DNA from 2 places in the Gemmatimonas sp. UBA7669 genome. Region 2 is predicted to be linked to the other one. Evidence: riboswitches for the same ligand, from Rfam matches in the RefSeq annotation. Region 2 holds a riboswitch; the other holds the start of a gene.
What was found. A riboswitch is a leader RNA that binds a small molecule or an ion and turns the genes downstream of it on or off. The one in region 2 is predicted to bind cobalamin.
Positions count from the first base shown of each region.

Region 1: linked by a shared signal. The riboswitch ahead of B2747_RS07635 (ABC transporter substrate-binding protein) and the one ahead of B2747_RS14035 (ATP cone domain-containing protein) in region 2 are both predicted to bind cobalamin.

Region 1 covers NZ_DLHL01000027.1:23,480-31,282, reverse strand. The annotation lists gene B2747_RS07645 (ABC transporter ATP-binding protein) at 1-386, opposite strand, end outside; gene B2747_RS07640 (FecCD family ABC transporter permease) at 413-1,447, opposite strand; gene B2747_RS07635 (ABC transporter substrate-binding protein) at 1,444-2,469, opposite strand; cobalamin riboswitch at 2,624-2,825, opposite strand; gene B2747_RS07630 (cobyric acid synthase) at 2,920-4,518, shown strand; gene cobU (bifunctional adenosylcobinamide kinase/adenosylcobinamide-phosphate guanylyltransferase) at 4,515-5,078, shown strand; gene B2747_RS07620 (hypothetical protein) at 5,125-6,216, opposite strand; gene B2747_RS07615 (hypothetical protein) at 6,226-7,308, opposite strand; gene B2747_RS07610 (cysteine desulfurase family protein) at 7,437-7,803, shown strand, end outside.
Region 2 covers NZ_DLHL01000050.1:2,726-10,528, reverse strand. The annotation lists gene B2747_RS14035 (ATP cone domain-containing protein) at 14-2,446, opposite strand; cobalamin riboswitch at 2,650-2,857, opposite strand; gene B2747_RS14030 (hypothetical protein) at 3,093-4,298, opposite strand; gene B2747_RS14025 (RNA polymerase sigma factor) at 4,295-4,837, opposite strand; gene B2747_RS14020 (S9 family peptidase) at 4,998-7,803, opposite strand, start outside.

The sequences.
Region 1 (7,803 bases), on a different contig from region 2:
GCCTGCGCATCGGCTGTCGTTTCACGTTGCCACGCGGCACGATGCGGATACCGCCCCATGGCCACCGTGTCACGCACCGTGAACAGCGGCTCGGCTTCGGCTTGCGGCACAACGGCCACTGTGCGCGCCATGTCGACCCGGCGCCAGCTGTGCGCCGGCGTCCCGAACAACGTCACGTGTCCGGCGTTGGGTACCGCCACGCCGAGCAAAAGATACAGCAGGGTGCTCTTGCCCGCCCCGTTGGGACCGATGATGGCCGTGACGCGTCCCGCTGGAATCTCCAGCGATACCTCGGACAGCGCGCAGGTAGAGGCACCGGGATGACGGAAACCCACCGCATCGAGCTGCCACACGACGGCACCGCCGACCGCCGCGTGCCGGGGCATGACCGGAGCCATTGGCCGCGCTCGCATCAGACGTTGGCTCCGTTGACGGGACGGCGCAGCAGCCACACAAAGCATGGCACGCCCACCAATGCGGTGACGACGCCGATGGGCAATTCGTTGGCGCCAGCTACAGTCCGCGCCGCGGTGTCCGCCGACACCATGAACGCCGCACCAGCCAGTGCCGACGCGGGGACGAGCAGGCGATGGTCGCCGCCCCAGAGCAGCCGCAGCGCATGTGGCACCACCAGCCCGACAAAGCCGATTGATCCACTCACCGACACGCCGACGGCGGTGAGGAACGTGGCGGCCGCATATGCCCACCACTTGCTGCGCTCCACATTGGTCCCGAGGAACGCGGCGGTCATTTCCCCGATGGCCAGCAAGTTGAGGGCACGCGCCTGCCACAGCAGTACGACCGCCGTAGGCAGCATGACCACCGCGAGCACCGACACGGAACGCCACGATGCGCCCGAGTGGCTTCCCATCATCCAGAACACCGCCGTGCGCACCGATTCATCGTCGGCAAAGGTGAGCAGCAACCAGATGCAGGCCACCAGAAAGGCGCTCACCACCACACCCGACAGCAGGAGAACCCGCGCGTCAAGTCGATGGCCCACTGACCACGCGATGCGAAACACCAGCACCATGGCCAGCACCGCGCCCGCGAACGCGCAGAGAGGCAGCGCCCAGACTTCGCGCTGCGACCAACCGTTCACCACGCTCACCACGGCACCGAAGGCCGCGCCGCTCGACACGCCCAGCACATAGGGCTCGGCCAGAGGATTGCGCAGCAGGGCCTGATAGGTGGTACCACTCAGCGCGAGTGCCGCACCAACCAGCGACGCCTGAACGGCTCGCGGCAGGCGCAACTCATGCAGAATGTTCTGGTGCACCAGCGATCCGCTGCCATGCAGCGCGTCGAGCACATCGATGGTGCTGAGCGGCACCGCACCAAAACGCAGGGCCGCGAGCATGGCCAGGCCAAGCAATGCGCACAACACGAGCAACCGCGCGATGGGCACGGCTCGCGTGTCGGCGGCCCAGGAAGTGCCGGCACTCATCGGCGTGTCGCTCGACCGTCTACGGTGGTCGGTGCCAGCCCATCGGCGGACCCAGCCCGCCAGTCCGTGTCGGCGGCATGCACCGCGGTGGCGAAGGCCGGGAACATGGCCGCGCGCAGGACCCGGGCCGCCTTGCCGATGTTGGGGCTCGGCCGGCTCAGCAGATTGGCCGGCACCTGCACGAGGCGTCCTTCACGCACCGCAGGCAACGTGCGCCACCCAGGCATGACGCGCAGGCGTCCAAGGGCCTGCCCCTTGAACTCGCCAACAGGCACGATCACGATGTCCGGATTACGCCGCACAATCTCTTCCATGGGGACATTGGGCCAATTGGTGGCGGCGTCCGCAAAGATCGACGTGCCGCCGGCCAGGTCGATGAGCTGCCCGATGAAGGTGTGTGGCCCGACAGTCATTGGCGGGTCGTTGAACACCACATACAGGACGCGCGGACGTGGCAGCGCGGCCACGGAGATGCGGACACTGTCCAACTCCGCTCGCAAACGCGCGGCCGTCAGTTCCGCGCCGCGACTGTGCCCGGTGAGTACACCCAGGTTGTGCAGGCCGCGATAGACATCGCTGGTATCCTGCGTGCGCAGCATGAAGATGGGCACGCCGAGTCGCTCGAGCCGTTCGCGAAACTGCTGGCGTTTGTCGCTCTCCCACGACACCACCAGATCGGGGCGCAGCGCCGCAATGGCTTCGATGCTCGGGTCCACCGAACCGCCGACGAGCGGCAGATGCTGCACCTCCGGTGCCACGTCATAACGCGTGCGTCCCACCAGCAGCGGCCCTGCGCCGATGGCCAGCAGAGTTTCGGTAGCGCTCGGAATGAGGCTGACCACGCGACGGGCGGGGTGCGACAGCTGCACCGTGCGCCCGGCATCATCGACGACGGCAACGGCCGCATCGCCTTTGCTTTCTGCCATTGCCGACTCCGCAACTGCCGACACGCGGCGATCGGGCTCGGCGTCGCCACGCGTCCCGCACGCCGCCAACACTGCGGCAGCGTACGTGGCGACCATGCGCGAGATGCCGAAACCACGTCGGCGAAGCCCAGAAAGCACGAAACCCGTCCAGTCTCGGATGCCGAGAGGGGACGGGGGCGCAGGGCACAGCATCACGCACCGGGGTGCGTGATGTCCGTTCGATGAGCCCCGCAATCCTCCCTCGAGGATGTACAGCGGGAGCGAACGGACCGGTCTCCTGGCTCGAGGCATTCGTTCCCTCCCTTCCCGGCGCGAACGGCCAGTGGGACTGCGTTGGGAACGACGGTGAGTCGTGGTGGATACTGCTGCACCACGAAGCGCCTCATACAGTGGCGGGGCCGCGCCGGCTTCGCACCGGCTTCCAACTAATGGCCCGTTCGTGTCTTCAGTTGTCTTGTGGAATTAGCGGCAAGCGGCCGCAACGCGCAAGGTGCCTCACCAGTTCCCGCCCTTGCCAATTGGGGCGCAGACAGAAATGCTGCGGGCATGGCCACCTCGTCTCCAACTTCGCACACAGCGCCGCATGCAGCGCCGCTCGGGCGCGTGCTCATGATTCAGGGCACGTCGTCACACGCCGGCAAGACCACCGTGGTGGCCGCACTCTGCCGCTGGTTCGCCAACGCCGGCTACCGCGTGGCGCCATACAAGGCGCAGAACATGTCCAACAACGCCGCGGTAACGCGCCACGGAGAAGAAGTCGGTCGCGCACAGGCCATGCAGGCGGCGGCGGCGCGCGTCGACGTCACGGTGGATATGAATCCAGTGCTGCTCAAACCACAGAGCGACCGCACCTCGCAGATCGTGGTCCTCGGCAAACCCTGGCTCACCGCCGACGCCACTGACTACTACGCCCGCAAGCATCATCTCTGGCCCATCGTGACGGCGGCGCTCGACCGTCTGCGCGCGAGCCATGACCTCGTGATCGTGGAAGGCGCCGGCAGTCCGGCGGAAATCAACCTCGCGCAATACGACATCGTGAACATGCGCGTGGCGCGTCATGCCGACGCCCCTGTGCTGCTGGTAGGTGATATCGAACGTGGTGGTGTGTTCGCTGCGCTGTACGGCACGCATGCGCTCCTCAGCGACGACGAACGCCGGCTGATCAAGGCCTTCGTCATCAACAAGTTTCGCGGTGACCCCACGCTGCTCGATCCAGGGTTCGACATGCTCGAGGCGCGAACCGGCGTGCCCACCATCGGCGTCCTCCCGTGGTTCGATCTGCGGGACCTTCCGCAGGAGGACGCACTCGAGTGGGCGCAACCCGACCACGCGCGTGAGGTGGCTGCCGAGGCGACGCCGCGTGCGCTGGATATCGTGATTGCTCGACTCCCGCGCGTGGCCAATCTCGACGAGTTCCAGCCACTGCTGCTCGAACCCGGCGTCCGCGTGCGCTTCGTGGGCCACGCCGGGGAGTTCGGCACGCCGGACCTCGTCATCATACCTGGCACCAAGTCCACCATGGACGACCTGCACTGGCTGCGTGAACGTGGTCTTGCCGATCGCATCCAGCGGCACGCCGCAGCGGGCGGCCCCGTGCTCGGTATCTGCGGTGGATATCAGATGCTCGGGCATCGCATTGACGATCCGGCCGGCGTGGAAGGTCAGGGATCGGTAGAAGGTTTGCGCCTCCTGCCCGTGACCACCGAATTCGCCCGCGAGAAGGTCACACGCCGCGTCCGTGCCACGGCCACCAATGCGTCATCACTCTGGCAGGCTCCGTCCATCGCGTTGCCGGCCTACGAAATTCACATGGGGCGCACCACCGCACTCGACCATCAGGTAGACCTGCGGCCGGCGTTTCGTGTGAGCGCTGAAGCCCCAGGTTCCGACGAGACGCCGGATGGATGCTGCTCTGCCGACGGATTGATCGTGGGCACCTATCTGCATGGGGCCCTCGAACACACGGCACTGCGGCGCGCGCTGCTCACGCGCAGTGCCGAACGCGCAGGAATTGCGCTGCCACCGCCGGCCTCCGCCCTTTCACTCGACGACGCGTTGGACAGGCTGGCCACCGTCGTTGGCGCCAACCTCGACATGGAGGCGGTCTGCGCCATGCTCGACCTGCCGCAGCGTGCGACCGCATGAGCACTGCGACCAGTGTGCTGTTGCTTGGCGGCGTACGAGCGGGCAAGAGTGCCCGCGCGTTGACACTGGCCGAATCTGCGCCCGCTGCCTGCCATATTTTCGTGGCGACCGCGCAGGCTTTTGACGAGGAGATGGCGCGCCGTATTGCCGCGCACCGCGCCGAACGCGATGCCCGCTGGCACACGATCGAGGCATCAGCGGACATCGTCACACCGCTCGCGGCGGCACTGTCCGCACGCCCGCGCGCATCGGACGAGGCGACCGTGGTGCTGCTCGATTGCATCACGCTGTGGGTGAGCAATCTGCTGCTTGCGCTCGATACGATGGACGACGCCGAACAACACATCGCGAGGCGTGCGGCGGAACTGGTGCAGCTCATGCAGACACAAGCCGACGTGCGCTGGGTGCTCGTGAGCAATGAAGTCGGGCTTGGCGTCGTGCCGCCCACGCCACTCGGACGCGCGTACCGCGATGCGCTGGGACGCGCCAATCAGCTGCTGGCCGCCGCCGTGGATCGCGTGGAGCTGATGGTGGCTGGCCTGAGTCTGCGCCTCAAGTAGCCGGCCAACGTGTGATGTGGTCTTTGCCACGACACACCACGTAACGCTACTCGCCGCGCGATTCGTCCTTGAGCGCGCCAAGCTTCGCCTTTACTGTCGCCGGCAACAGCAAGTCATCCGCGATGGCCGCCACGCCCTCGGCCTCGGCCCACGCGCGCTCAAGCGCCGACAATTCCCCTTCGAGCGCGGCACGTTCGGCGTCTTCGTACACCGCCATTTCAAAGGCAAGACGCGCCGGTGCCGGAATGGCGTTGAGATCGCCGGTATCGCCAAAGGTGCTGGCGGCGGCCCACTCGCGGCGGCGCGCGGCGGCCCAGCGACCGAATTGCTCGGGGCCTCCGGCATCTTCGATGAGACGCACGCCATCCTGCACCGTGTCGGACTTGGCGCCCCCACGGTTGATGAGCGGCATGACCCAGCGCAGAAAGGGAACGGCGTCGCTGCCGTGCAGCACCGTGCGGCCGACTTCCTGATTCTTGGGTGTGCGAAGCAGGACATCCAAGGGCGAACGCATGGGCAGCGTACGGGGATCAGGCCCGGCATGACTGTAACCGGTTTCGACTGCCCAGCCCTCCCCGCGATCGCTGGGCACCAGCCGCGGATTGCCGAACGGCACAAAGGTCCCCAGCTCCGGGTGCGGTAGTCGACGCGGATTGAGCCGTGCGTGCCGCAGCAGCGTCGCCACATTGAACAACTGAAACGCGGGAACCACGAGTGCTAGTCCGGCACCGGTGGCCACGGCACCCGCCGCGATGGCACCAATTCCCGCCACACCGGCCGCCGAGTACATCATGACCCGCCGACGCCGACGCCCGAACTGATCGCCGTAGCGCCAGGCCGCAAACTCTGGCCGCTGCGGCGCGCCAATCCGCACCAGATCCGTGCCATCGCGCATGCGCGCGAGCCCGATGTTGTCGGTACTCACACGCACGCGCGTATCACGAAAGAGCCGCTCCGCCTGCTCGATCGCCTCCCAGCGCGCATCGAACGGCGTGAGGTTCCATCGCTCACAGCCGCGGCACACTACCCACAAGCGCCCCTTGGCCGCATCGAACGCGAGGCGTCGCCCAATGGGCAGCGCCTCGATGCTTTCGTTGGTGCCCAGGGGTTTGGCGCAGTGAATGCAGGTGCTGTACATGCGCGGAAGTTAGCCCGGCAGCTGGCCGGACCGCATGTCCCGCAGGCGCTGTTCCACCGACTCGGGTGTAAACATGTTGTCGGCAATGCGCGCAATCTCCTCGGCCTCTTCCCACGCGCGCTCGAGCGCGAGCAATTCGCCTTCCATGGCGAGACGCTCGGTCTCTTCGTGCAGCGCCATCTCAAGCGCGAGACGCGATCGCACGTCGAGCGTGTGCAGCGCGCCCGGCAGCTTCTGCACCGTCTCGCGCTTGTTGTTGCCCTTCCATACCGTCGAGTCACCACCCCAGCGGCGATCCCCTGGTTTCCAGCCATGGTTCTTCTGCACCGTGGTCCACACGCGCATGGGGTCACCCGCCGCCTCCAGGAACTGCACGGCATCCTGTACCTGCGTGCGCGAGCCGCCAAAGCGATTGACCGCCGGCATGATGCGCTGCGCAGCCCGCATGGCGGCTTCGCCGGTGAGCAGGTAGGTGCCCGTCTTGGCTTCGAGACGCAGTTGCAGCGGGCCACCCTCTTCGGCGCGAACCAGGGCACTCATGCGCGCATGGCGACGCTGCAATTCCACGAGCCGTCCGTCATCCAGTTTGACGTGACCGATGGACTTGCTCTGGTTGCCGTGAATGAGCCCCTGCCAGATGGCACCGTTGGCCCAGAGGCCGGAAAAGGCGCCCATGCTGACACCGATGGCCATCACGCCACCGACGACGGCGGCCGCACTGCCCACCACGGCCCCGGTGATCAGCATCTGCCGCTTGCGCCGCGTGCCGAACTGATCGCCATAGCGCCACGCCGCCATCTCGGGGCGCTGCGGCTCACCAATGCGGATGAGATCCACGCCCTCACGCAGCCGCGCGAGGCCGATATTGTCCGTGCTCACGCGCAACCGCGAATCGCGAAAGCGCCGCTCCATGGACTCAATCGCTTCCCAGCGCTCGTCCAGCGGCGAGAGGTTCCAACGCGCGCAGGAGCGACAGATGACCCACAGACGCCCGCGCCGCGCATCGAACGCGAGACGGGAGCCCACGGGAAAGCCTTCGAAGGCCTCGTTCTGGCCGAGAGACTGGGTGCAGTGAATGCAGGTCGTGAACATGATCGGGGCTGATGGACCCTTCACACTACGGGACGAACCGCGCCGAAGTTCCGCCTTCCGTCCCGGATCTCGGGGCCAATCCACCGGCCTAAGTTCCACCGCTGTAGCCGCTTAGCTACATTTCAGGGATGTCCACCACCCCCATCTATCTCGACCACGCCGCCACGACCCCGGTGCGCGACGAGGTCATGGCTGCCATGGCGCCGTTCTTCGGCCCGCGCTTCGGCAATCCCAGCAGCGTGCATCGCTGGGGCCGCGAGGCGCGGGTCGCCCTGGATGAAGCGCGTGAGCGTGTGGCCGCCTGTCTTGGCGCGCACAGCGACGAAGTCTGCTTCACCTCCGGCGGCACCGAAGGCGACAATCTCGCCGTGCTGGGCGTGTTCCGCACACGTCGGAGCGAAGGTCGACGCGCGGCCATCACCACGCCCATCGAGCACAAGGCCGTGCTGGCCGCGGCACATCAAGTGGCGCAGGAGGGTGGTGATGAGCGTCTCG
Region 2 (7,803 bases):
ACCAGCTGTTGCGTCAGACGATCTCGCAGGCTCCGCCCGCGCAGGCCACGGTGTCACCGAGCGTCGTCATGTCCGTGCCTTCCCAGAGGGCCGTGTAGTCCACCGCCCGGTACTGCAGCGCGTTCCACTTCGCCATGTCGGTCTCGGTGGTGACTTCTTCGCGCGGCGCCTGGGCGTAGACCTTGTCGCCCGTCTCACGCAGCAGCGAAATGCCGGTGAAGTAGTTGCGATTGGCCCAGATGAACTGCTGCACCGCATCCCACTCGTCGTCGCGCACGGTGACGGTGTTGGACACGTTGTGGTGCAAGCCGGGGTTGTACTGCTCGTGGCGACGGCCGGCCACCACCCAGTGCTGCTGCACGAGGCGCACGTACTCGAGGAACTGCACGGCGCCCACGTCGGCCCGCAGAATGGCGTCGGCCGGCGCCGTGACCGGGAAGGTGATCACGTCGGTGGTGTCCGGATCCCAGGCCGACGACTCGGTCATGTGCGGGTTGTTGAGCTTGAACCACTGATACAGCGGCTCGGTACGCGCGGCCTGCACGCGGCGGAAGTAGTGCCGCGCGTGATGCGGATGAATGCCCGAGCCCGCACCGAGCACGAGGCTGGCCGTGCCTTCCGGCTTTACGCAGGTGATGCGCGCCGCCGACGGAATGCCGATGTGCTCGGCGATGGCGGCGTTGGTGTCGAGACATTCCTGCGCGCCACGCTCGAGCACCGACGGATTGAGCAGCAGCGACGGCCGATCAAGAATGCCGCAGATGCTCACGCCCAGCAGCGACTCGCGCTCGTTTATGTAGCGCGTGGCGGCGCCCAGATACGGAATGTGCGTGTAGGCCGCCTGCAGCGTGCCCAGCAGCGCCGCCGCGCGGCAGCAGGCCAGGAAGCCCGCCTCGTCGTCGCAGGCGTTGGCGTTGATGGTGGTGAGGTTGCACATCTGCCAGCCGCTCACCGTGCTGCCCAGCGGCACATCCGGACGGCCGTACTCGGCCAGCTTGGCCTGCGCGGCTTCGTCCACCACGGCAAACGGCGCGAGACCGATTTCCACGCAGGGGTTGGCGCCGTACTCCACGTCGTCCACGAAGTAGAAGCCGGGCTCACCGAATTCCTTCTGCAGCTCGAACAGCTTCTGGAAGTCCGCCTCGCTGTGCTGATCGCGCACAAGCACGGCCGAGTTGTTGGACTTGCCACGCTGCGGGTTGGTCTCGAACCAGTTGCCCGTCTTGGCGGCCGCCATTTCGTCGTCGTCGGCCGAGAAGAGGCAGATGGTGGCCGAGCGACGGATGCCGCCCGAGAGCACCGCTACGGCGACGTGCATGAGGATGTCGTACACCTCGATGGGGCGCAGCGCGCGGCCCGACACCTGGTCGAGCATGCGCTCGACGGCGGAGAGGGCCTTCTTGAGCGGCAGGTGACCCGGGGCGCGACCGCCCGAGGTGCGCAGCGGCACACCACGCGAGCGGATCTGCGAGTAGTTGAACTCGATCTTCTTGTGATCGAGGTAGCTGTGCATGAGCGCGTCGAGCGCATCCGCCCAACCCTCGAGCGTGTCTTCGACGGTGAAGTGCACAACGGGCAGCTCATTCTCGGCGCCACGCACCGGGAAGGCCGGCAACTGCGCCACATGATGCTTCTGCACACTGAAGCCCACGCCGGTGCCCGACATGAGCAGGAAGAAGGCTTCCTTGAACGCGTCCACGCGGTTCATGTGCGTGAAGGCGCAGTTGAACATGCGCGCGTTGTTGGCCTCGATGGCGCGGCCACCGAACTGCAGCGAGCGCATGCTGGGCAGAATGGCCTTGCGCTGCAGCGCCTGCTCGGTCTCGTCCATGAGCGCGCGCAGCGTGCGTCCGCCGAAACCGGCCACCGGCAGGTCGAGCTTGTCGGCGAAGTGCGCGCGGTGCATGTCCATGACGCGCGTGAACGCTTCGGCCGGCGTCTCGCGGCGGCCCAGGTCTTCACGGTAGCGCGAGTAGCGCGAGAGGAAGATGTAGTCCTGCAGGCCGTTGTCCTTGTGCGCGGCCAGGCGGATCTGCGCGCGCTGCGCACGATAGATGACATAGCGCTTGGCCACGTCCCAATGGCCGCGCGCCGCGATCATCATTTCGACCACGTCCTGGATTTCTTCCACCGAGGGGTCGTGGCCATCCTGGGCCTTGCGCTCCACGGTGTTGACGACGAGCTGCGTGATTTCGCAGACATCGGCAAAGTCGGTGAAGCCGAGGCCGAAGCGATGGGCGGCGTCGTCGGCGTGCGGGTTCTGCGCTTCGTCGTGGCGCGCGGCGTAGAAGGCCAGCGCGATGGCGCGTGTGATGCGTTCCGGGTCCCAGGGCGCGCGGCGGCCATCGCGCTTGATGACTTCGGTGATGACGCGGACACCAGTGGCGTCATAGCTGCCAAACGGTGAGCGCGGAGCGGTGGAGCGGGGTGCGACGGACGTGGCCATTGGCAGTCTCCTGGGACGGGTGACCTGCGGGAAAGCACGCCCCCCGAGGACGGCCGTCGTGCGTGTCAGGAGGACCGGGCCACCTGACATGCAAAAGCTCCCGTGATGGTGCTGAACGGGAGCCCGAACGGGGCCACGCGGCGGCACTCGCAAGGAGTGGGTCGACGCGTAGCAATCCCCGGCGAACCCTCCCTCGAGGGGGCGCGCGGACTCGGCATCAGGCAGGTCTTCTGGCTTGGGCGTTTACCGAGAGCCACGCCTTCCCGCGTCAGACGCGACGCAGTGGCAGAACGGAGGCTTTCGTCTTCCCTTACAGCGGCGGGGCCGCCCCGGCATTGCACCGGAGTTCCCTTTTCACGGGCAAGCTGTTGCCACGCAACGACTTGTCCGACCTGATGGATGTGAGAAGCGGTTGTGATTCCCGTTTGCCTGGTCGCACACGTGAGGGCGAGCAAGCATCAGGGACGGGCAGTATCCGGTTTTTGGGGGCGGGAGTCAAGAGACAGTTTGACCGGGACGGCGGGAGCGGGGACGGCGGGAAGGAAAGGGCGGGGAGGCCGTCCACCGATCTGGGCCGTGAGCCGTGCGTTTTGGGTGTTGCGTGGAGCGGGCGGCGATATCGCGTGGTCCCGGGGGGGATTCGGAACTACGGGCGCTTCTGCGGCGCCACTCGCACCTTTTCCCGAAAACCGCCAATGAGGTGCAGTTCAGAGTTCGGATACTCCGCCACAAACGGTCCGTTTGTGCGCAGAACTTCGCCAGAGTTCTGACTGACCAGCCACGTTTCGTCATTGACGCCGTTCTCCACGATCAGTCTCCATACGGGAAATCGACCGGAAAACGTCTGCAGCGTATCGGTGCCATCGACGCGCACATTACGGAAGTCCGGTTTGCCGATCGCGAACATTCGGTTGTCTCCGTCAAGCACGCCGATGCTGCCCGTCCATGTGCGATTCAGCGGAAGCGCCTGCAGCAGTACCAGCATCATGCTTTCGCTAATGACGAAGGGACGCTGGCGACCAAATACCTTGGTCGTCCGCATCCGAAAGGGAACACGGGCCTTGCGCAGTGAGTCGGGTATGACTGCCGGATTGATGGAGTCTAACTCGACGAAGGAGCTGTCCGTGAACTCTTGATGAATCAACAGGGCGCCGGCGGCATAAAACCGTCGAATGGGGCGCATGGTGGTCGCATTCAACCAGAGCGTATCAACCAGCGGAACGCGAACGTTTCGGTCAATTGGATGAGGAGCGAGTCGTGATGTGACCAGCCGGAATACCCGTGCCGAACCGAGGCGCACTGTGTCCACGACCAGCGTGAACGCCTCATGGGGCAGGGTCTCGTGATACGCACTCGCGGAGAGCCGCACGTAGCTGCGCTGCCCCAGCTGCACACGTTGCGGCTCAAGTCCGCCCATTGGCGCGTACGCCGCCGGACGCGAACCCGGCGCACGCTGCGCATAGGCCACTCTTGGCCACGGCGAGAAGAGGTCGGAAACGTGTGAGGCATTCGACGAAGTGCGCGTGCTGGAAGTTGACGCACCCGGTGCAGTACCCAGTGAGGGCGCGGTCGAATCACGACGACCACCGAAGTCCAGATCGCTGTAGGGCAGGGTCAGGTAGACGAGCAGCCCCGCCGCACACCCGGTGAACAGCACCCAGGGCCAGCGGCGCACGCGTACGCCAGCGTCGGCTGTCGGCGAATCCGGAACGAGCACGCGCAGGCCGCTGACGCGGCTTTCGGCGATGCGGCGGTGCAGGGCATCCGAAGGCTCGGGCGTGGGGAGCGCGTGGAGATCGCGGACCAGCGCCGCCACGTCGGGCGGCAGGTCGTCGTGGTGCTGGGTGGTCATACGGGTATCTCCAGGGTCCGGCGCAGGGCTTTCACCGCGCGGTGGAATCGCACCTCCGACGCATTGGCGGAGATGCCAAGCAGGGCGCCGATGTCGGCGTGGGTGAGGTCATGTACCGTGCGCAGCACGAACACGTGGCGCAGTGGTGCCGACAACGCAGCAAGGGCCGCATGCACGCGCGGCGGCACGATGTGTTCGGGGGCCGCAGCGGCCACACTGGGCTCGGTGGCCGCATCCAACGCCGCAAACCGCGACTCGCGGCGTTGGCGCATGAGCGCAAGCCGCAGCGTCAGCGTGGACAGCCAGGCGGCGAACTGGCCGCGTTCCTCGTAGCGCGCCAGGGCCTCGGGCAGGGCTACGAAGGCGTCGTGCACCACGTCTTCGGCGTCGGCCCAACTGGCGGTGAGGCGATAGGCCACGAGCAACAGACGGCCGGCGTGGGCGTGGTAACAGGCGGCAAGCGCCTCCGCGTCACCGGCGCGCAATCGCGCGAGGTCCAACGAACGGGGCGGGGCGGGAGACGGCACAGGCAATGTCATACCCAAGCAATGTACGGGCAGAACGAATCCTTACATCAGCGGGCGGATGGCGTGGTGCCGACGAATGCACCACGCACACCCACAACGCAGAACTCACGTCGCACGGCTGTGGATCACGTGCCGTTCACAGCACGTGAGTCGCCTCCACAAGCCGCCCGACTCACATCGCGATCTTCTTCCCCTCGAGCTTCTTCTTCATCTCCCGCAGATGCTCTTCCATCTTGAGCCGCGGAATACCCTTGCTCAGCCACTCCGGTGCCGGCTCGCCCTTGAGGTAGCTGTCCCAGTACTCCATCAGGCGCAGCGAGTAGTCCTTGCGGTTCCTCATCTGCGCGAGGCCATGGTTCTCGCCCACGTACTCCAGCAGGATCACGTCCTTGTCCAGCTGACGCAGCGTGTTGTAAAACGTGATGCCCTGATTGAAGTCCACCGCGCCGTCCTTGTCGTCGTGCAGGATGATGAGCGGGGTCTTGATGCGGTCGGCAAAGCGGTTGGGCGAGTTGCGCTCGTAGGCGTCCTTGTTCTCGAGGAAGTTGCCCTTGAAACGGCCCTGCGAGCTCTGGAAGATGCCCTGGTTCGTGTTGCCCGTGTTCCAGTACACCGAGCTGTACATGCTCACCATGTCGGTGAGCGGCGCGCCGGCCACCGCGCTCTTGAACATGTCGGTCTGCGTGACCAGGAACGAGGTCTGATAGCCGCCCCAGGAGTGGCCGTGCAGGCCCACGGCCGCGCTGTCCACCACGCCCGTGCGAATGGCCGCCTTCACCGCCGGCACCACGCTCCACACCGCGCTCATGCCCGGATCGTTGATCTTGTACACGATGTCCGGCAGGAACACCGCGTAGCCGCGCGAGGTGTGCGCGCCGATGAGCGCATTGGGTGAGCTCGAGAAGTTGGGCGACCAGAAGGTGTTGAGGTTGTCCGACTGCAACTCGTAAATGAACGTCAGCGTCGGATACTTCTTGCCCTCCTCGTAGCCGGCCGGCAGGATGAGCGCACCCTGCAGGCTGTCTCCCTTCTCCGTCACGTAGCTCACCAGGCGCGAACCGGACGACCAGCGCACGCCATTGAGGTCGGGGTTGGCGTCCGAGAGCCGTACCGAGTCGGTCAGCGCCGCTGCGCCGAAGCTCACCCGCCAGTAGTCGGGGAAGCGCGTCGTGGTCTGAATGGACGCCACCCACACGTTGGCATCGCGCGCCTTCATGGGGGCGTGGCGCGCATCACGCCACCCGGTCACCGACACCGCGCCGGGCTTGCCCGGATCGATGCGCACGATGGACTCCTTCTTCGTGCGGGCCTGCATGGCCGCCATGTACAGCGGCTTCGTCAGGTCGAGGTCCCGCTCGCGCGGATCGAGCGGAATGAACCGGCTGTAGCGGATGCGCTGGGCACGCCCGTTGCCCGTGAGATTGGTCCAGCTCTTGCCCGCCATGCCCACGCGCCACACATCGTAGTTGTCGCTGATGAGCGCCGACTTGCCGTCGCGGCTCCAGCCCAGCACGCTCGTGGACGGACGGTCGACGTTGTGGTCGTCCTCCGTGTCGATGAACGACGTGGGGGCGCCCGCGGTGATGTTGGTGATGACCTTCGTGGCCACGTTGTAGCTGTGGAAGTTGCCGTCGTCCCAGAACATCACGTGGCTGCCATCGGGCGAGAGTGAGGCCTGACCACGCACGGCCTGCTTCACCAGCGTGCGTTCCCCGCTGCGCGCATCCACGAGATACACGTCGCGCTTCTGCACGCCGTCGACACTGGCGCGGCGCTCATAGGGCTGGTTGTCCGTGCCCAGCAGCCAGCGATCGCGCGCACCCAGGGTGCCGGTGCGCACCACTTCATCGGTGAGCTGCACGACCTTGCCCGTCTCCGGGAAGAGTGTGGCCACAAACGAGAAGCCGCGGTCGGCCTGCTCCTGCACGAGCTGCTGCGACTGCAATCGCGCATCCTTGCCGTGCCAGAGAATGAGCGTGGGACGTTCGTCGTCTTCGAGGCGCTCACTGCGCGGCACGGGTACCGTGGCCACCCGCAAACCAAACACGAGACCATCCATGCGCTCGGTCCAGCGCGGCGTGCGATCGGGACTCACTTCCATGCCGTTGGGCAGCGTGGCGTTGCCGCCTGCGCCAACCGTCACGCGGCGATTGCTGCGGCCCACGTCGCTGATGGCCAATGCCGCCCATGTGGTATCGGTGGCCGCGCTGTCTACCGTGCCCTTGAGCCAGGACAGAGCCGGCAGCGTATCGCTCCAGGCGAGCCGACGATACAAGGCCTTGTCGGCGTCGAGCGACTGTACCACGCCCGTGTTCAGGTCTCGGAGCTGCACGCCGTTGCCAATGCGCTCGCGCGCATCGATGGTGTAGGCCAGCCAGCGCGCCTTGTCGTCAAACGCAAAGTCGGACACGTTGCCGACGTTGAACAGCGTGCTGGTGCCCAGCTCATGCAGCAGCAGGTCGGTACCGGTGCCACCACCACCACCGCCGCCACCAAAGAGATTGCCACCCATGCCGGGCGCGCCGGGCGCCGGCCCGCCGCCACCACCGGCGCCACCACCACCCGCCGGGGCGTCGGGCCCATACGCATGCATGGCCAGCCAGCGCGGTGAGTCACCACCCAACTCAATGCGGCGCACGCGCTCGAATTCCTTCTGCTCGCCCGTGGCAAGATTCACCACCAGCGCCTTGGTCTGAATGGGCCGACGCTGCTGACGCAGTCGCTTGGCGTCGGCGGCCTTGGGATAGACCAGCATGGCCACCCACTTGCCGTCGCCGGAGAGCTGCAGGCCGGGTGTGCCGCCGCCGCCAGGACCACCACCGGCCGCTGGCGCCTCACCGATGGCGAAGCGATGCACCTTGCCGCCTTCTGCCGTCTGGCGGACGATGACTTCGGCGTCGCCTTCATTGGGCGCCTGAATGTAGGCAAACCAGGCGCCGTCATTGGACAGCGTTGCACCGCGCAGCGTCTTCCAGGCC